DNA from 3 places in the Rahnella sp. 2050 genome. Region 3 is predicted to be linked to each of the others. Evidence: predicted binding sites of a transcription regulator. Region 3 holds the regulator's gene; each other region holds the start of a gene.
What was found. Region 3 encodes CRP, which controls carbon source genes, mostly activating them, when cyclic AMP is high. Its sites were predicted from a motif close to ATGTGANNNNNNTCACAT; they were not measured.

Region 1 (7,067 bases), 360 kb from region 3:
TTACCCCCGGACAGGCTGGTTCCCCCTAATACCACTGCGGCAATCGCATCCAGCTCATAACCCGTACCTGCGTTGGGCTGCGCAGAAGATAAGCGCGCCACTTCGATGATACTGGCCAGAGCGGCTAACAAACCACACAGGGAGTAGACGATAATTTTGACTTTATCGACGCTGATACCTGACAGACGCGTAGCGGATTCGTTACCGCCCAGCGCGTAGATATAACGCCCCAGCCGGGTGTGATGCAGCATGTACCATGCCGCAATAAACACCACAGCCATCAGCCAGACGGGTGTCGGGATACCCAGCGGGCGACCGATACCAAACCAGCCAAAAACATCAGCGACATCATTAAAGCCGGTACTGATCGGGCTGCCGTTGGTGTACACCATCGTAATACCACGCAGCAGCAACATCATGACCAGCGTAGCGATAAACGCCTGGACTTTCCCTTTGGCCACAATCATTCCGGTGACGCCACCCACAGCCGCACCTAACGCCAGCGCGGCGCCAACGGCAACAAACGCATTCACTTCCAGCCCGACAATCGAGGCGGCAACGGCGCCGGTCAGCGCCAGCAAAGAGCCGACGGATAAATCGATCCCGGACGTCAGGATCACCAGTGTCATGCCGACGGCCATAATGGCGTTAACGGACGTTTGCTGAAGGATGTTAAACAGGTTATTGACCGTAAAGAAATTCGGGCTCATGGAAGAGACCACGGCAATCAACACCAGCAGCGCAATCAGAGACTTTTGCTCCAACAACCACTCTTTACTGATCCAGCGCTTTTTGGCTGGCAATGTCTGAGAACTCATATCTGATTACTCCTGCGTCACGCCGTATTGCTTGCCGACAGCGGCAGCCATCAACACTTCCTGCGTAGCCTGTTCTATCGGGAATTCACCGCTTAAATGGCCTTCATGCATCACCAAAACCCGGTCACTCATACCGATCACTTCCGGCATTTCTGAGGAAACCAAAATGATACTCAGCCCTTCGCGCTTGAACTGGTTTATAAGCTGGTAAATCTCTTTCTTGGCACCAACGTCAACGCCGCGCGTCGGTTCATCGAGGATCAGGACTTTCGGCCGCGTCATTAATCCACGGGCAATTGCCACTTTTTGCTGATTACCGCCGGAAAGCAGGCCGATGGTCTGCATCATCGACGGCGTTTTGATATTGAAGAGGCGGATGAAATCGCCGACAGCCTGCTGTTCTTCCGCATGTTTAAGACGTCCGCCAGCGTGGCTGAAATAACGCAGCGCCGTCAGCGACATGTTTTCTTTCACTGACATGCCCAGAACTAAGCCATCGCGCTTGCGGTCTTCAGAGATATAAACAATGCCGTTTGCCAGCCCGTCCTGCGGTGAGTGTGTCACCACTTCGCGACCATCAAGCGCCACATAACCACTTTTACGCGGTAAGGCTCCGTAGAGAATTTTCATCAGTTCGGTACGGCCTGCGCCCATCAGACCGGAAATCCCCAGAATTTCGCCGCTGTACAGATCAAAGCTGACGTTATCCACGCCCGGCCCGCTGACATCGCGTACCTGCAAACGCAGCGCACCGCGTTCATGATTAATGCGCGGGTATTGCTCTTCGAGGCGACGGCCCACCATCATTTCAATCAGCGTGTCTTCTTCAAGCGAACTGACCGGCCGCTCTGCGATGAACTGCCCGTCACGGAACACCGTCACGTCGTCGCAGATTTCGAAAATTTCTTTCATGCGGTGGGAGATATACACCACACCGCAACCGGCGGCTTTCAGTTCCCGGATCACGTTAAATAAAGAAGCGGTTTCGGTATCGGTCAGGGCATCCGTCGGTTCATCCATAATGATGACTTTGGATTCAAAGCTCAGCACTTTGGCAATTTCGACCATCTGCTGGTCGCCGATGGATAAATCGCCTACCAGCCGGTCACTTTTGTAACGCAGATTCAGGCGCGCCAGCAGTTTATCGGCCTCGGCATACATCTTTTTCCAGTTGATGCGGCCAAAACCGTTCACAAACTCACGGCCCAGGAAGATATTTTCAGCAATCGTCAGTTGGGGGATCAGGTTCAATTCCTGATGAATGATACCAATCCCGGCTTCCTGAGAGGCTTTAGGGCCACTGAAAACCGCTTCCTTGCCAAGAAAATGCACTGAGCCGGCATCTTTCTGATAGATGCCGGTCAGCACTTTCATCATGGTGGACTTGCCCGCGCCGTTTTCTCCCACCAGCGCCATTACACGTCCCGGATAAACGCTGAGCGCCGCGCCGGAAAGTGCTTTTACGCCGGGAAAGGCTTTATCAATGCCTGTCAGTTGCAGCAAAGGTTGCATAAAGGCCTCAGAAGGTTACGCCAGCACACAGAATAACGTTCGCATAAGGCGAACATTCCCCGCTGCGGATCACAGCCCGACTTTTTTCGCTTTGTGCTTTGAATGACTCATGACTGACGTAATCCAAAGCAATGGTGTTTCCCTGGTGTTGTTCGAGTTGTGTCAATTGGGCGAGCAACGCTTCATGGAGTTGAGGATTTTTAGTGAGGATTTCCTCGGCGAGGATAGCCCGCTCAACCTGCATCTCATGTGTCACTACCTCTAAGACTTGTAAAAAGGTGGGAACTCCCTGGGTCAGGGCCAGATCGATGCGTTGGCAAGCTGCTGGCACAGGAAGTCCGGCATCGCCAATAACCAGCTGATCGGTGTGACCTAACCGGGCAATAACATGTGAGATTTCGGCATTTAACAGCGGTGACTTCTTCATTGTGAACTCCTACAGCGAAACGTTTCGCTCACCGATGAGTTTATAAAGATCCCCGGCCATCGCAACGGAGTTATGATGGAATTGTGATCAGCGTCGAAACGTTTCGCTGAATAATTAAGAAACCGCAGGGAAATTTGAGTTAGTCGTTTCAGAAAGGAGAACGCGAAAATAAAACAGGGCACCCGAAGGTGCCCTGCGAGCAGTAGAAATGAGGATCAGATTTCTACCTGCGTACCGAGTTCGATTACGCGGTTCGGCGGAATTTCAAACTGATCTGGCGCGCGTAAGGCGTTGCGGCTGAGCGCCATAAAGAGTTTGCCACGGAAGTAGAGATACCAGGGGCGCTTGGTCAGGATCAGTGATTCGTGCGACATAAAGAATGACGTTTCCATCATCCGGCACGGCAATCCTTCCAGACCGCAACGGTGGAACACTTCCTCCACGTTCGGCGTTTCTTTAAATCCGTAGCTGGCGACCACACGCCAGAACGTCGGCGAAAGCTGTTCGATGGTGACGCGCCGGACGTTATGTACATAAGGCGCATCTTCGGTGCGTAACGTCAGCAGTACCACACGCTCATGCAACACTTTGTTGTGTTTGAGATTGTGCAGCAACGCAAACGGAATGACGTTGATGGCGCGCGACATATACACAGCCGTACCCGGAACACGCACCGGCGGGGATTTCTCCAGAGAGGCGATCATCGCTTCCAGGGAATTCCCATGCTCGTTCATGCGGCGCATAAGGCGGAAGCGCTCGCTTTTCCAGGTCGTCATAACGATAAACATGCCCAAACCCAGCGTCAGCGGCAACCAACCGCCGGAGAACAGTTTAGTAGCGTTCGCCGCGAACAGCGGGATATCCATAAACAGCAGACCGATCAGCAAAAGCCCGACCAGGAAAGGTTTCCAGTGCCAGTTTTTGAGTGCCACCGTACAGGAAAGAATACTGGTCAGCACCATCGTACCGGTCACTGCGATACCGTATGCCGCTGCCAGATTGCTCGAATGCTCGAAGCTGGCGATAACGATAACCACCGCAAAGTACAGCAACCAGTTAATGGCCGGGATGTAAATCTGGCCTGCTTCCATTTCTGAAGTGTGGATGATGCGCATTGGCGGTAGATAGCCTAAACGCACAGCCTGACGCGTCAGGGAAAACACGCCGGAAATCACCGCCTGAGAGGCAATAATGGTCGCGAGTGTTGCCAGAACCAGTAACGGGATCAATGCCCAGTCAGGCGCCAGCAGAAAGAACGGGTTTTTAATCGACTCCGGGTCTTTCAGCAGCAATGCGCCCTGACCGAAGTAGTTCAGCACCAGAGAAGGCAGCACCACGGTGAACCAGGCCAGACGGATCGGGAATTTCCCGAAGTGGCCCATATCCGCATACAGCGCTTCCACACCGGTAATCGACAGAACGACCGCGCCAAGTGCCAGGAAGGAAAACGACTTATGCTCGATAAAGAAGTTAACCGCCCACATCGGGTTCATGGCGCGAAGTACTTCAGGGTTCTGCATGATGCTGTTCACGCCGAGAACAGCCAGCGTCAGGAACCACAACAACATCACCGGCGCAAACAGTTTGCCCACGATGCCGGTGCCGTGTTTCTGAATAATGAAAAGCAGCGTCAGGACAGTAATAGATAAGGGGACGATATAAGGATCGAGTGAAGGTGCTGCGATTTCCAAACCTTCCATCGCGGAAAGAACAGAAATAGCCGGAGTGATCACCACTTCACCATAGAAGAAACTTCCGCCGATCAGGCCGAGAATGACCAAAACGGCAGTGGTGCGTGCCGAGGTGTTTCTGCCCGCCAGAGACATCAGCGTCAGAATACCGCCTTCGCCTGCGTTGTCCGCCCGCATCACGTAAGTGAGGTACTTGAGCGAAACAATGAGGATTAACATCCAGAAAATCAGAGAGAGAAAACCAAAAACGACGCTGGGTTCAACGTTGAAACCATAGTGACCAGAAAAACACTCTCTTAAGGTGTAGAGAGGACTGGTACCAATGTCGCCATAGACCACACCAATGGCGGCCAGGGTTACTGCTGGGAGTGACCGTTTATGTTCAGTGCTCATATTTCGTTTCTTTTTTGCTCGAACATCCGTAAGCGATGAGTGCGCTCGATCTTATGATGCCCACTAAAAGGCGCACAGTATGCACGAATAAATTGGATTGCCTACCCTTAAATGTGCAGCTAAACCGGCGTTCATATGAACGGGGTCACATTTCTGATAATAGAAAATTTTTAGTAATCAACAAGCTATAACGACAAAAATAAACGTGGCATATCGCTATTAGCCAGTACACTATTCAACAACTCAATGGAAACCGGAAGAGACAGTATGGCGCAATCTCCCCTTCTGGCAGAACGGATCGCCCGTCTTGCTAACGCATTAGAACATGGCCTGTACGAGCGGCAGGATGCCATAAGACTTTGCCTGCTGGCAGCCCTGTGCGGCGAAAGCGTTTTTCTGCTCGGCCCGCCGGGTATTGCAAAAAGCCTGATTGCCCGGCGTCTGAAATTTGCGTTCCGACATGCGCGCGCTTTTGAATATCTTATGACGCGCTTTTCCACGCCGGAAGAAGTCTTTGGTCCGCTCTCGATTCAGGCCCTGAAAGATGAAGGCCGCTATCTGCGTCTGACCGAAGGTTACTTGCCGGAAGCTGAAATTGTCTTCCTTGATGAAATCTGGAAAGCAGGCCCGGCCATCCTCAATACATTGCTCACCGCCATCAACGAACGCCGCTTCCGTAATGGCGAACGAGAAGAACCTATTCCGATGCGTCTGCTGGTCAGTGCGTCCAACGAATTACCCGAAGCCGATGGTGGCCTCGAAGCGCTGTACGACCGCATGCTGATCCGTCTGTGGTTGGATAAAGTGCAGGATAAGCAAAATTTTCGCTCACTGCTGACCAGCCGGAACAATGAAAACGCCAATCCGGTGGCAGAGTCCCTGAGTATCAGCGATGAAGAATACCAACAATGGCAGCCGGAGATCGACAAAGTCAATCTTTCAGACAGCTGCTTTGAACTGATCTTCCAGCTGCGCCAGCGCCTTGATGCCCTGGATACGGCACCTTATGTCTCTGACCGTCGCTGGAAAAAAGCCCTGCGCCTGTTGCAGGCCTGCGCATTTTTCAGTGGCAGAAAAGCGATCACGCAGGTGGATCTGATCCTGCTGAAAGACTGTTTATGGCATGACCTTAATACTTATAACCTGCTGCAAACCCAGATTGAGCAACTGATCACCGAACAGGCTTATCAGCAGCAGACACTGCTGATGAAAATTCAGCAGCTGAATCAGCAATGGATGCAACATCAGCAGCAACAGAGTTCGCGTCAGTCAATCAAACTGAGTAAGAAGGCCGGCATTTTCAGCCGCAAGCCACAGTACAGCCTGCCTGAATCACTTAACACCACCAACCTGACCCTGTTATTGCAAACGCCTTTACACCTGCATGAAATAAAAGTCACACACCTGTTATTCGAACGCATCATCCTGGAAGAGTGGCTAAATAAAGGAGGCGTACTGAAAGCCAAACTCAACGGGATTGGTTTTGTACAAACCGTGGATCTGGAAATCGATGACAAACAACAACTTCTGGTGCTGGATGTCAGCCGTCAGAGCACGCCGCTGACGCTGCCGGGCCATGAGCATATTGCCGTTCCCGACGAAATGAAAAATACGCTGAGTGACCTGACCGCAAAACTGGCGCAGCAGAGACATGAATTCAGCCAGCAGCAAAACTGTCTGTTTGTTCCGGCAGAATGGATGGCAAAAATAGAAGCCAGCCTGCTTCAGGTGGCTGAACAGTTGCGTCATCAGCAACAGACATTCAGTGGTCACTGATCATGTTCAGTCTCGAGTCACTGGATCTTCTGCTGGCCATCAGCGAAGCCGAACTGATTGAAGAACTGCTCGTCGGCTTGCTGGCTGCGCCAGCGCTGACGGTGTTCTTCGAGAAATTTCCCCGTCTCAAGCGTGCCCTGACCAAAGATCTCCCAGAATGGAAATTGCGCCTTCGCCAGAGGATCCACGAAACGCCGGTTCCCCAAGAGCTGGCGAAAGAATTCTATCTTTATCAGCATTGCCAGCAGATCGACGCCACGGCTTTTCAGTCCGGACTGCCTTCCCTCATCGATGAACTGGAGCAACTCAGCTCTCCCTTTGCCACTGAAGCCCGCACCTTACAGGAGAATAATGAAACCTCACGGACGGCGAAAACCGGCAACAGCTTTCATACCTTGTTCCTCCAGCGCTGGCGCCTGAACCTGACCTTCCAAACGGTGAACGTTCATC
Region 2 (7,067 bases), on a different contig from region 3:
TTGATCAGATTATTCGCGGTCAGGCGCCCGATCAGGAATTCCATCGAAATATAGTTAACGTGCCGTTGCGGCTGTTTCGCCGCCGCCGGTGCCGGTTGCGCGCTCAGTTGTTCAGATAATGCGGCACTGGTGGCCTGCCACCACTGGTGCGGTGTCATATCCTGTGCCTGCTGCAAACCGAACCCTTGCCACTGGCGTTTCAGCGCGGCTAAAAACTGCGTCTTATCTAAAGTCACCTGCATCACATGCCTCTTTATCCGGAAATTTGTAGGGAAAGTCTGGTGTCGATTATCACTATGCTGACGCGTATGTCGGTGAGCGGCATCCTCCCGTAAAAGATTAGGCAGGGAGGAGAAACGGGGCGTAGCCGGAGGAGACGGAGGTTCAGGGCAGATGCCTGAAAATTTGTATTAAGAAGTGTGATGCAGAGCAACTTAACGGCATGTAAAAACGTAACATTCTTGCAATCAATGTTTCAAAGGAGGACTTTAGAAAAAGTGATTAATTACACGCTGTGAAATAAATAACGTCCCCTCTGTCCTTCTGTCAAAAGAATCGAAAAAAATGCTGATCCCTTCAAAATTGAGCCGCCCGGTGCGGCAGCAAAATACAGTGGTTCGGGAACGTCTGCTGACGAAGCTCTCGACTGCGCCAAATTATCGTCTGACCCTGGTCGCCAGTCCGGCGGGTTATGGGAAAACGACGCTGGTGGCGCACTGGGCTGCAGGTAAAAGCGATCTGGGCTGGTATTCTCTTGATGAAAGCGACAATCAGCCGGAGCGCTTTGCCAGCTATCTGATTGCTGCTGTACAGCAGGCCTGCGGCGGGCATTGCATCAAAAGCGAAGCGCTGAGTCTCAAGCATCAGTACGCCAGTTTACCTGCGCTGTTTGCCCAGCTTTTTGTGGAGCTTTCCGACTGGCACAGCCCGCTGCTGCTGGTGATCGACGATTACCATCTGATTTCTAATGACGCCATTCATGAAGGGATGCGTTTTTTCCTGCGCCATCAGCCGGAAAACCTGTCACTGGTGGTGCTTTCACGCACCCTGCCACCGCTGGGCATCGCCAATATGCGTGTGCGGGATCAACTGCTGGAACTCAACGCCTCGCATCTGGCCTTTACGCATCCGGAAACACAGCAATTTTTCGACAACCGGCTGAAAGACCCGATTGATCAGGCAGACAGCAGCCGGCTGTGCGACGAAGTCGCGGGCTGGGCCACCGCCTTGCAACTGATTGCGTTATCGGCGCGGCAGTCTTCTCACCCTTCACAGCATTCGACGCAGCAGTCCGCACGCAAACTGGCCGGGCTGAATGCCAGCCATCTTTCTGAATATCTGGTGGATGAAGTGCTGGATCGCGTTGATGCCCCGACGCGTGATTTTCTCCTGCGCTGCTCGCTGTTGCGCTCAATGAACGATGCGCTGATTGTGCGCCTGACCGGCAGCGAAAATGGTCAGCAACGGCTGGAAGAACTGGAACGTCAGGGATTATTCATCAACCGTATGGATGACAGCGGCGAATGGTTTAACTTCCACCCGCTGTTTGCCACATTCCTGCGTCAGCGTTGTCAGTGGGAACTGGCATCTGAGCTGCCTGCCATTCATCGCGCTGCCGCCGAAGGCTGGCTGGCACAAGGTTTTCCGGCCGAAGCCATTCATCATGCGCTGGGTGCCGAAGACACCAATCTGCTGCGCGATATTCTGCTGCAACATGCCTGGGCCCTGTTTAATCAAAGCGAGCTGGCGTTGCTGGAAGAATGTCTTGCCGCTCTGCCTTATGACCGGCTGATTCAGAATCCTAAACTGGTGTTGTTGCAGGCATGGCTCGCACAAAGTCAGCACCGTTATGCTGAAGTCGAGGTGTTGCTGGCCCGCGCTGAAAGCGAAATGAAACAGCATAATATTGTGATGGAACAGGCACTGGCGGCCGAGTTTGATGCCCTGCGGGCACAGGTGGCTATCAACGACGGACGTCAGGATGAGGCGGAAAAACTGGCCACTGAGGCGCTGCGCTATCTGCCTTATGAAAGCTATTACAGCCGCATTGTGGCCACGTCCGTGACCGGTGAAATCCAGCACTGCAAAGGGGATCTCACCCGCGCACTGCCGCTGATGCAGCAGACCGAGCAAATCGCCCGCCGTTATGAAGCCTATCACTACGCCTTATGGGCGCTGCTGCAACAGAGTGAAATTCTGATTGCTCAGGGCTTTTTGCAGGCCGCGTTTGAGATGCAGGATCGCGCTTTTGAACTGGTGCGCGAACAGCATCTTGAACAGTTGCCGATGCACGAATTTTTATTGCGTTTACGTTCCCAGCTGCTGTGGTCATGGTCGCGGCTCGATGATGCAGAAGAAGCTGCGCGTGAAGGGCTTAATGTGCTGAGCAATTTCCAGCCACAACAGCAGTTGCAATGCCTGGCAATGCTGGCGAAATGTTCGCTGGCACGCGGTCAGCTCGACAACGCCCATCACCATTTACAGCGCTGTGAAGCGTTGCTGAAAACCGGTCAGTATCACATTGACTGGCTGACCAATACCGATAAGCCGCGGGTGATTTACTGGCAGATGATTGGCGATAAAAACGCTGCACGCCAGTGGCTGCAACAGGCGCGTAAACCGGACATGGCAGATAACCATTTCCAGCAAGGCCAGTGGCGAAATATTGCCCGCGTACAGATTTTGCTGGAACAGTTTGATGAAGCTGAAGTGGTGCTCGATGAACTGAATCAGAATGCCCGGCAGTTGCGCCTGACCAGCGATCTGAACCGCAATTTGCTGCTGAGTAACTTACTTTACTGGCAAACCGGGCGCAAAAGTGACGCCCAAAAAGCATTGATCGAAGCGCTGGCGCTGGCGAACCGTACCGGTTTTGTCAGTCATTTCGTCATCGAAGGGGAAATGATGGCGCAACAACTGCGCCAGTTGATCCAGCTTAATCTGCTACCGGAACTGGAACAGCGCCGCGCCCAGCAGATTTTGCGCGAAATTAACCAGCATCACCGTCACAAGTTTGCGCATTTCGACGAAGGCTTTGTGAACAAACTGCTGACCCATCCGCAAGTGCCGGAACTGATCCGTACCAGTCCGCTGACGCAGCGCGAGTGGCAGGTTCTGGGGCTGATTTACTCCGGCTACAGTAATGACCAGATTGCCGGTGAGCTGGACGTTGCATCAACGACCATCAAAACGCATATCCGTAATCTGTATCAGAAGCTGGGGGTTGCGCACCGGCAGGAAGCGGTGCTGCAGGCTCAGCACCTGTTACAAGTGATGGGTTACGGCGCGTAATTATCTCTTCAAAATACATCACGATTTCTCCGCTTTTCATAACACATCGTCAAAATAAGTTGATGTGTTATGCCTATTTTTTATTAGCGAACATTTTTTACTCAAAAATAAAATCCGGTGATATAATGTGACCGTCGTCACATAATTGTAATTCACCATTTCTTCTGTAAAGCCCATTGCCCGCCCGTCGTAGCAGCCTTCCGGCTGATTTTGGCTTCGTGCAAGTGGCTGTAGTAAGTAAGGATTTTATCGATGGGTACATTAACTGCCGGGATTTTAATGATGCGCTGGGAATTGCTGAGCGCTTTTTTGATGTTCTGCACCAGTCAGCTTAATATTGTTTGTCGCCAGTCCAGCCGCAATACCATGGCATTCGTTTGCAGTGGTATCGGCCTCACCGTGACCTGTTTCTTTGTCATGAGCCTGATGGGCATGAGCTACAACGCCGTTGCCGTCGCGCAATTCTGGGCAAACACCAAAGACGTTTTCTTTGATGTCATGAGCAAAACCCCGACCGATATGTCTTACTACTATTAATCCGATTTCCTTAGCGGATATTCCAGATTATTAAAGGGCAGAACCGCATGTTCTGCCCTTTTTGTTATCCCGCGCTTTCCCCCCGTGTTACTTCTGATGATTATTTGTTCAGCCGGATGTCATGTAATCCTAAATATAAAAATTTGCGTGACGCATCGAATGTCTTTTTGTATCTATCATTCTGATTACCTGTAAATTGCGGGATGTACCGAAAGGTAAAAAGATATTGTGCTGGCGTCTAAACTATTCATTGCTAATAGTTGAAGGGACGTATTAGATTCTCACTCTATACTTTTCTTAGAATGATCATTGCTTTGTTTGCTTCAGGCTGCTGAATTTTCTCTGATTTGGCTCCCCTGCTTATGGTTGAAGGAATTCCGATGAATACGCATCACATGCTTGGCGCGTTAGTGTTACTGGTAAGTTCTGCTTCTTCTCTCGCCGTTGAAACAACGGGCATTCCTCAGGATCAGGTGAAAGAGCGCAACGCGTTCATTGCCGATTTGATGAAAAAAATGACCCTTGATGAAAAAATCGGTCAGCTGAATCTGGTCACTGTGGGGCCTGAGTACCAAAAAGAAGCCATCATGGCTGACATCCGCGCCGGTAAAGTCGGTGGCGTGTTTAACACGGTAACTAAGCCCGATATCCGCCGTATGCAGGATCAGGTGCAGTACAGCCGCCTGAAAATTCCTCCGTTTTATGCTTATGACGTGGTGCATGGACAGCGCACGATTTTCCCTATCAGCCTCGGTCTGGCGGCGAGCTGGGATATGCAGGCGGTGGCGACCAGCGCACGTATTTCAGCCCAGGAAACGGCAGCTGATGGCCTGAACATGACGTTCTCACCGATGGTCGATATCACCCGTGATCCGCGCTGGGGCCGTGTTTCTGAAGGTTTCGGCGAAGATACCTATCTGACCTCGCGCCTCGCGCATGAAATGGTTACCGGTTATCAGGGCAAAGATCCGTCTGCCCCTGACGCCGTCATGGCAAACGTCAAACACTATGCGTTGTACGGTGCTGTCGAAGGCGGCCGCGAATACAACACTGTGGACATGAGCCTGACCCGCATGTTCAACGATTACATGCCACCTTATAAAGCGGCAGTCGATGCGGGTGCCGGCGGTGTGATGGTGGCACTGAACAGCGTTAACGGTATTCCTGCCACCTCGAATACCTGGCTGCTGAAAGATATTCTGCGCGATGACTGGCAGTTCAAGGGCCTGACTGTCAGCGACCACGGCGCCATTGGCGGGCTGGTCAAACATGGCGTAGCCGAAGACGATCGTCAGGCGGCCGCGATGGCGCTGAAAGCCGGTGTCGATATGGACATGGCTGACAATATGTACGGTAAGTACCTGAAAGGGTTACTTGCCGACGGCATGGTGAGCCAGAAAGACATTGATCGCGCCGTTCGCGATGTTCTGGCCGCGAAATGGGATATGGGGCTGTTTGTTGATGAATATCGTCATTTAGGCCCGCAGTCGAGCGATCCGGCTGACACCAACGCCGAAAGCCGTCTGCATCGCCAGGAGGCGCGCGAAGTGGCACGGACCTCGCTGGTGCTGTTGAAAAATAACAATCAAACGTTACCGTTAAACAAAAAAGGCACGATTGCCGTCGTTGGCGCGCTGGCTGACAGCAAGCGTGATGTGATGGGCAGTTGGTCGGCAGCCGGTAAGGCAGCGCAGGCAGTCACTGTGTTGCAGGGGATGAAAGATGTGCTCGGTGATAAAGGCACTATCCTCTATGCCCGCGGTGCCAACGTCACCAACGATCAGGCTCTGGTCGATTTCCTGAACTCTTACGAGAAACAGGTGATCAACGATCCACGCAAACCGCAGGATATGATCGACGAAGCTGTGAAAACAGCAGAAAAAGCTGACGTTGTGGTCGCCGTAGTCGGCGAAGCACAAGGCATGGCGCACGAAGCGTCCAGCCGTTCCGAAATTAACATTCCGCAAAGCCAGCGTGACCTGCTCAAGGCATTGAAAGCCACCGGTAAACCGCTGGTTGTCGTGTTAATGAATGGCCGTCCGCTGACCCTGTCGTGGGAAAACGAAATTTCTGATGCCATGCTGGAAACCTGGTTCAGCGGCACCGAAGGCGGACATGCGATTGCCGACGTTCTGTTTGGAGACTACAATCCATCAGGCAAACTGCCGATGACCTTCCCACGCTCAGTCGGGCAAATTCCTTTGTACAATAGCGTGCTCAATACCGGCCGTCCGTTTAATCCTCAGCATCCAGATAAATACACCACCCGTTATTTTGATATCACCAACGGCCCGCTGTTCCCGTTCGGTTATGGCCTGAGCTACACCAGCTTCGGTGTGTCTGACGTGAGTTTGTCATCCACCACGATGGATGCCGGACACCCGCTCACCGCCAGCGTGACGGTGAAAAACACCGGCAAAGGCAGCGGTGCGACGATCGTCCAGATGTACCTGCAGGATGTCACGGCATCGATCAGTCGTCCGGTTAAAGAGTTGAAGAATTTTGAGAAAATCAACCTGCAGCCAGGCGAAGAGAAAGTTGTTACCTTTACGATCACCGAAAAAGATTTACGCTTCTACAACGATAAATTGAAATGGGCTTCAGAGCCTGGAAAGTTCAATGTATTCGTGGGGTTAGATTCTCAGGATGTGAAACAAACCAGTTTCCTGCTGAAATAACTTTCCGGGCCTGACATCAGGCCCGGAAGAGAATCAAAAACCTTCTCTCTCAGGCGGTATTCCGGTAACGGAGACCGCCTGTTCTGAGCAGTAATTTCTGTCCGGTAACTGGATATATAACTGGCAGTGGCTAACCTTAAATTCAATGTGTTACGCCATTCCGCCCCTGTCCGTTTTTTTACGGAACGTGGCGAATGTGCTGAACAGAGTAAGCTCCGTCTGTGCTGACTGTCGCCCGTCGCCACACTGGCGGCGTATAGCGTTCTTTGCGGAGAAACATTCATGGTCGACTCTCAAGATGCTTCCCTCCTGTACCTGCACTTTGGTACACCACGCCCATATTGGCGACTGGGTTCAGACAGCAATGCCCTGGAGTTATCCGCAGAGAAAGGCGTCGTCAATATTGCTATCTCTCTGACGCAGTGGCAGGCAGGGAAAATAAGGCAACTCACCGGGATCACCTCGAGTTTTACCCTGGATATCACGCTATTCGGATCCCCTGCGCGTTTGTATCTTGTCGGGCGAAAAATCGACAGTAAAGCCTGGGCCGGTACGGCATCC
Region 3 (7,067 bases):
AATGATCAGCTGACGCTCACCGACATTGAACAGCTTTCCCCCTCACATCTGGTGATTTCTCCCGGTCCGTGTACGCCTGATCAGGCTGGCATTTCCCTGCAAGCGATTGCCCATTTCTCCGACCGTTTACCGATACTTGGCGTGTGCCTCGGGCATCAGGCGATGGCGCAGGCGTTCGGCGCGAGCATCGTCCGCGCCCGGCAGGCCATTCACGGCAAAACATCCCCTGTCCGCCATACCGGCAGGAGTGTCTTTACCGGGCTGAATAATCCGCTGACCGTGACGCGCTACCATTCGCTGGTGGTCGCGCCACAGACGCTGCCCGATTGTTTCGAGGTTACTGCATGGACAGAACGGGATGGTGGTCGTGACGACATTATGGGCATCATGCACAAAACCTTGCCGCTGCATGGCGTTCAGTTCCATCCTGAAAGCATTTTGAGCGAGCAGGGGCATCAGCTTTTGGATAATTTCCTTAAAATCTAATCAGTTAATATTGCTGAAAAAATTACTTACCCATCAGATGCGATTTCTGTTTGCCTGTGTGTGATTTTTTATGCATATTTTGTGATTATATTTTCATATCAATGGTCGTGAGGGAGAAGGGTAATGGCGGAAAAATCATCGGTAGATCGGGGCACATTCGATAGAGTTATTTTGCCGGTTTATTCACCTGCGAAATTCATTCCCGTGAAAGGTAAAGGCAGTCGCGTGTGGGATCAGCAAGGGAACGAGTATGTTGATTTCGCCGGGGGTATCGCTGTGACGGCGCTTGGACATTGCCATCCGGCACTGGTGAAAGCGTTGCAAGAGCAGGGCGAAACCCTGTGGCATGTCAGTAACGTATTTACCAATGAACCCGCCCTTCGACTGGCGCAGAAGCTGATCGACGCCACCTTTGCCGACCGCGTATTCTTCGCCAACTCCGGCGCTGAAGCCAACGAAGCGGCCTTTAAACTGGCGCGCTATTACGCTTCGCACCGTCACAGCCCGTACAAAAGTAAGATCATCGCTTTCCATAATGCCTTCCACGGTCGCACGCTGTTCACGGTTTCCGTGGGTGGCCAGCCGAAATACTCCGACGGCTTCGGCCCGAAACCCGCTGATATTGTGCACGTGCCGTTCAACGATCTGGATGCCGTAAAAGCGGTGATCGACGACCACACCTGCGCCATTGTTGTCGAGCCTGTGCAAGGGGAGGGCGGTGTCACACCTGCGACCAAAGCGTTTCTGCAAGGTCTGCGTGAGCTTTGTGACAAACATCAGGCGCTGCTGGTGCTGGATGAAGTACAAAGCGGCATGGGGCGCAGCGGCAAGTTGTTCAGCTACATGCATTACGGCGTGACGCCGGACATCCTGACCACTGCTAAAGCGCTCGGCGGCGGTTTCCCGGTTTCCGCCATGCTGGCAACCGAAGACGTGGCCTCGGTGATGGAACCGGGCAAACATGGCACCACCTACGGCGGTAACCCGCTGGCCTGCGCCGTCGCTGAAGCCGCGCTGGATATCATCAATACGCCAGACGTGCTGGCCGGGATCAACGAGCGCCGCGAGAAATTCATCAGCGCGCTGGAGGCCATCAACCAGAAATATCACATCTTCAGCGAGTTCCGCGGTCAGGGGTTGCTGATCGGCGCCGAGCTTTCTGATGCGTATAAAAACCGCGCCGGAGAATTCCATGCCGCCGCGGCAGAATTCGGATTGATGATGCTGGTCGCCGGACCAAACGTGATGCGGTTTGCGCCATCGCTTGTTATCGACTTCGCGGATATTGAAGAAGGGATGGAAAGGTTTGAGAAAGCCGTGGGGAAAGTTTGCGGGGGGTGATCCCCACGCCTCCGTCTTTAAACGCTTGATCGAGACAATTTCGGTTTCTCACTAACATTTATCACATGGCCTCTCGCGCCGAAACCGACCAAGAGGGAAAAGTGCTTTTTCCCTCTTGGATCTCCCTTCGCTTTTTCACTGCGCGCTGTCGCGGGCACGGCGGACATGTTCTGGCGCATTAGTGTGTGGCGCAAAATGTCATCGCTGCGCGATTCCCGAATTTCAGGCTTCGAGCCATAGGTCTCGAACCGTTCATTCGGTGCCATTTTTGAGCACGCCAATCGACATTTCTAAAAGATAAAACCCTTCTCCTTTTGAATTTAGAATCCTGCGGGCGATTCAGAAATCTTGCTGAACGGAGCGGCTTCGAGACCAGTGGCTCGAAGACCGAGAGAAGGAACCGCAACGCGGCAAGATTTCCAGCCTGTCGCTGTGGTTGCTGGAACATAGCCTACGAGCGAAGCGCGCAGTTTAAGACGTGGAGATTCCAAAGAGGGCTCGTCTTAGCCCTCTTTGGTCGGTTTCGGCTCGGTGAGTTAAGCGAACACGGCAATTGAAAAACCGAAACTTTCTCAATCCGTTTAAAAGAACGCCAGTACACGGCATCCGTACTTGAGAAACCGAGATATTCGCAATTTCAAAAAGCAGTCTGGCTGCAAGCCAGTAAAACGGGGATTTGAAAGGGGCATCCCCCTTCACGCCCGCCGCGTCAGCCAGATCCCATGATGCGGCCTCTGCTTCCACGCCAGTGACGAGATGGTATGCATCACGCTGAGATGTGAAATTACGCGCCGCAGATGGCGTTCCATTTCGGTCAGTGGCATATCCGGGTGAAGTTCCGGCGCATTAAACAGGTTGTTCTCGCTGCCCGGCCCGTCGTAGAGCAGTCGTTGCTGACAGCTTTGCAGCGCGATTTCGCAGGTCTGTAAATACTCTGTCGCCAGTTTTTCCGGCAGCATGTAATGCTCGCGGGCGAGGATCGTCATCGCGTTGATATGCTCAACCACAAACTGACTGTGCGTCACCCACAAACGCATATCCGCCAGATAATGTGAGTTAAAACCCGGCTCCTGCATCGCCTGATTTAGCGAAGTGAACAGCTTATTGTGCGCCTGATTGACCTGCATACGGGTGTACGCCAGTTTGGCGGTGTCGGGGCTTTCCTCGAGCAGCAGGCGGATAGCGTCCTGATAGATTTCCAGCGCCTGGTGTGCATTCTGGCGCAGCAAACCGCTTTGCCATTGCGGCCACAGCCAGATAGTGCCACCAAAGGCCAGCGCGCAGCCGATCAGGGTATCGACCAGTCGTGGTACCAGAAAATGCACGCCGTTCATCGCCAGCAATTGCAGGGTATACACTGCAGTCACCGTCATGCCGACCATCGCCAGTCCGTAGTTTTTGCGCAGAACGGTATAGGACAACAGGGTGATCAGCAACATGCACAGCAGCGTGGTGCCTTCCGGCAGTTCCAGTTTGAGCAAGCCTGAGGCAATCAGCAATCCGGCCAGCGTACCGAGTGCACGGTGCTGGATCCTCACCCGCGTGGCGTTATAACCGTTCTGGCTGACCAACATGATAGTCAGCAAGATCCAGTAGGGTTTGGGCAAATTGAAGAACAGACCCAGACTGCTGCCAATCGCCAGAATAATGCCCAAACGTGCGGCATTACGCAGTGCCACGGATTTGAAGGAAAGATAGCTTTTCAGCGCGGGCCAGAAGGGCAAACGCGGCTGGGTGTTCATCAGGTCACGTTTGTACAACGGCCGCTGTGTGCGTAACAGACGGGCAATGCGGCTGAAATGGTAATAACAAAACTGACCTACCGGATTGTCCGGGTTGCGCGCGGCGATTTTCTCCAGCGCGGTCAGCTCATTGGCCATCGTAAAGCGCCCGGATAAACGGTGATAAAGAATATCGTCGGCAATCACCCGAAGACGGGTGGAAATCACCTGTGCATTTCGGCGGATAACCGCTTCGGCATGGCTTTCCTCCACCAGTTTCTGCACTTCTTCCGGCTGATGCAGGCTCACTGTAATGTGCTCCTGCAAATCGAGCGCCACCTGAAAACGCTGAAACAGCCGCTTATGGTGATGATGATGTCCGTGCTGGGGCAACATGTGTAATTGCTGATAAAGCAGGGCAATCAGGTCGATAACCTGCTGCTGGCGGGCTAGCAGTGGGGGTAACGCGGTTTCGGGATCGGTATGTTGCGTCAGCAGGCTGTACTTGGCTTCGAAATAATCCGCGAGTTGCAGATAGAGCTGGCTGAGTGTTTCGCGCATCGGCTGTTCTTCCGAAATACGAAACCACGCCCAGTTAAACAATCCGTACCAGGCTGTGCCAGCGGCGAACAACACCGGGGCCTGCCACATCGGGCGCACGCCCACCATACTCAGCGTGAAGATAGTCGCCACCAGCGCACCGGGCAGCAGGCGCGCATGCAGCGGGCTGATTTCACCGGTGACGCCGAGCAGTAACGCCAGCGACAGCATGATCAGCGGCAGCGGTATATGCCAGCTTTCGAGCATCAGTTGCAGCAGAAGGCTGCTCACGGCAAAGAGTGAACCGCCGACGAGCAGGCGTTTGAAAAAGCGTTTATGCGGGGTATCCAGACCGGCGATGTTACAACAGGCCGGGCAGAGGGAAAACAGCAGGCCCATTTGCAAATTGCCAAACAGCCAGCAAATGCCAACAGGTAAGCACAACACCAGCGTCTGGCGCAGCGCGTAGTTCACTTCAGGATGGTAAAACAGTCTTCGCCATAGCGTCATGGGTAAAGCTTAGCCCATAAAAAAGGCGCGACAGTGTTTTGCCGCGCCAATTTTTGAGGGATTAACGTGTGCCGTAAACGACAATCGTTTTACCGTGTGCGGAGATCAGGCTTTGATCTTCCAGCATTTTGAGAATGCGTCCGACTGTTTCACGTGAACAACCGACGATTTGGCCAATTTCCTGGCGGGTAATCTTGATTTGCATCCCGTCCGGATGGGTCATTGCATCAGGCTGTTTAGCCAGATTGAGCAAGGTTTGAGCGATACGACCGGTAACGTCAAGGAAGGCAAGGTTGCCGACTTTCTCTGACGTCACTTGCAGACGGTTGGCCATCTGCGCGGAGAGACGCATCAGAATATCCGGGTTAACCTGAATCAGCTGGCGGAATTTTTTATATGAAATTTCAGCCACTTCACAGGCAGTTTTAGCACGTACCCAGGCACTGCGTTCCTGACCTTCTTCGAAGAGTCCCAGCTCACCGATGAAGTCACCTTGGTTAAGGTAGGACAGTATCATTTCCTTGCCTTCTTCATCTTTAATCAGGACAGCAACTGACCCTTTCACGATGTAGTAAAGCGTTTCGGCTTTTTCACCCTGGTGAATCAGCGTACTTTTAGAAGGATACTTATGTATATGACAGTGAGACAGGAACCATTCAAGAGTCGGGTCTGTTTGTGGCTTGCCGAGAACCATTTGCTATTATCCTCTGTTGTTATCGCTGCCCAAAATCACAGGGCTCAGAGTTCCCTGTACGGCACTTCAAATCCAAAGCGCCCTTTCAGCATATAACTCTCCAGAAATGCTGCAAGCGGATGTCGGAGTGCAACAGCCTGTTTATTGCTGTCATCACCGTGGGTTCTGTACTTAAACCGCAAAAACCGTCACCGCAATTTACTGGAAAGTATGTTTCGGCTTTGTTTGTAGCACAGGTTTGAGATGCTGTCTTCTGTTGTCTCGCTTCAGCATGATGGCGATCGGGTTACGTTGCCAGATTTTAGGTGAAAGGGTACTCTGAGAGCAGATTTCGACAAGTTTATTCACCGGGAGAATAGTTCATGCATGCACGTGTCAAATGGGTTGAAGGACTGACATTTTTAGGTGAGTCTGCATCGGGTCATCAGATTTCAATGGATGGAAACGCGGGTGATAAAGCCCCAAGCCCGATGGAAATGTTACTGATGTCCGCAGGGGGGTGTAGTGCAATCGACGTGGTGTCAATTTTGCAAAAAGGTCGTAATGACGTGCGTGATTGTGAAGTGAAGCTGACCTCACAACGCCGCGAAGAAGCGCCGCGTCTGTTCACTCACATCAATCTGCATTTTATCGTCACCGGTAAGGATCTGACCGATAAGATTGTTGAACGTGCGGTCAGCCTGTCTGCCGAAAAATACTGTTCTGTGTCTCTGATGCTGGGTAAAGCGGCCACAATCACCCACAGCTTTGAAGTGATTGCAGCCGAATAAAGTTTACTCGATCTTCTTGCCTTCCATCAGGCGCTGCACCAGCGGCGCCATGATCAGCTCCATCGCCAGCCCCATTTTGCCGCCCGGCACCACCAGTGTTTTGATGTGCGAGATAAACGACCCTTGCAGCATGGCCAGCAGATACGGGAAATCGATGTCATCCAGTCCCTGAAAATGAATCACCACAAAGCTTTCATCCAGTGACGGAATGGCTTTGGCGGCAAACGGGTTCGAGGTGTCGATGGTGGGTACCCGCTGGAAATTGATGTGTGTGCGGGAAAACTGCGGCGTAATGTAATTGATATAGTCATCCATCGAACGCACGACGGAATCCATCACCGCTTCACGGGAATGCCCGCGCTCGCCGGTATCGCGCACCAGTTTCTGGATCCATTCGAGGTTGACGATAGGCACTACGCCGACCAGCAGGTCGACCTGCGCGGCAACGTCAATTTTGTCCGCCACCACACCACCGTGTAACCCTTCGTAAAACAAAATATCCGTCGGTTCCGGCAACGCCTGCCACGGCGTAAAGGTACCCGGCACCTGATTGTAGGGAACGGCTTCGTCATAAGTATGCAGATACTTACGTGAACGGCCAGTGCCGGTTTTACCGTATTCGATAAAGCTTTTTTCCAGCAAACCAAAGTCATTGGCTTCCGGCCCGAAGTAGCTGATATGACGTCCCAGATCGCGCGCCTTGCGTATTGCCGCATCCATTTCAGGACGGGTGAAATGATGAAAACTGTCGCCTTCCAGTTCCGCCGCACGCAAACCAAGCTGCTGAAATATTTTACGAAATGCCACGCTGGTGGTCGTGGTGCCTGCACCGCTCGAACCGGTCACGGCAATAACAGGATGTTTGGCTGACATAATGCGCTGTTCTCCATAAAGGTGATGCAGGCAGGCGAGACGCGGTCTTTTCTGTGGTCGAAGATCTGGCGTCAAGGCTGCGCATAATTAAGCCTATTGTTACCATATTTATTCGCGAAGCCAAAGAGGGCA

Region 1: the regulator CRP is predicted to act here: its motif matches at 2,839-2,856, upstream of rbsD (D-ribose pyranase).
Region 2: the regulator CRP is predicted to act here: its motif matches at 3,417-3,434, upstream of ABIC79_RS18975 (YjcB family protein).

The regions. Positions count from the first base shown of each region.
Region 1 covers NZ_JBEPKE010000004.1:4,245-11,311, forward strand. Annotated here, with positions in the region: gene rbsC (ribose ABC transporter permease) at 1-818, opposite strand, end outside; gene rbsA (ribose ABC transporter ATP-binding protein RbsA) at 825-2,330, opposite strand; gene rbsD (D-ribose pyranase) at 2,338-2,757, opposite strand; gene kup (low affinity potassium transporter Kup) at 2,973-4,841, opposite strand; gene ravA (ATPase RavA) at 5,109-6,617, shown strand; gene viaA (ATPase RavA stimulator ViaA) at 6,620-7,067, shown strand, end outside.
Region 2 covers NZ_JBEPKE010000005.1:196,285-203,351, forward strand. Annotated here, with positions in the region: gene malP (maltodextrin phosphorylase) at 1-242, opposite strand, end outside; gene malT (HTH-type transcriptional regulator MalT) at 565-3,291, shown strand; gene ABIC79_RS18975 (YjcB family protein) at 3,544-3,828, shown strand; gene bglX (beta-glucosidase BglX) at 4,209-6,506, shown strand; gene pdeR (cyclic di-GMP phosphodiesterase) at 6,789-7,067, shown strand, end outside.
Region 3 covers NZ_JBEPKE010000004.1:364,978-372,044, forward strand. Annotated here, with positions in the region: gene ABIC79_RS17705 (aminodeoxychorismate synthase component II) at 1-486, shown strand, start outside; gene argD (bifunctional acetylornithine/succinyldiaminopimelate transaminase) at 610-1,827, shown strand; gene ABIC79_RS17715 (YccS/YhfK family putative transporter) at 2,523-4,598, opposite strand; gene crp (cAMP-activated global transcriptional regulator CRP) at 4,660-5,292, opposite strand; gene ABIC79_RS17725 (OsmC family protein) at 5,655-6,062, shown strand; gene ABIC79_RS17730 (phosphoribulokinase) at 6,066-6,935, opposite strand.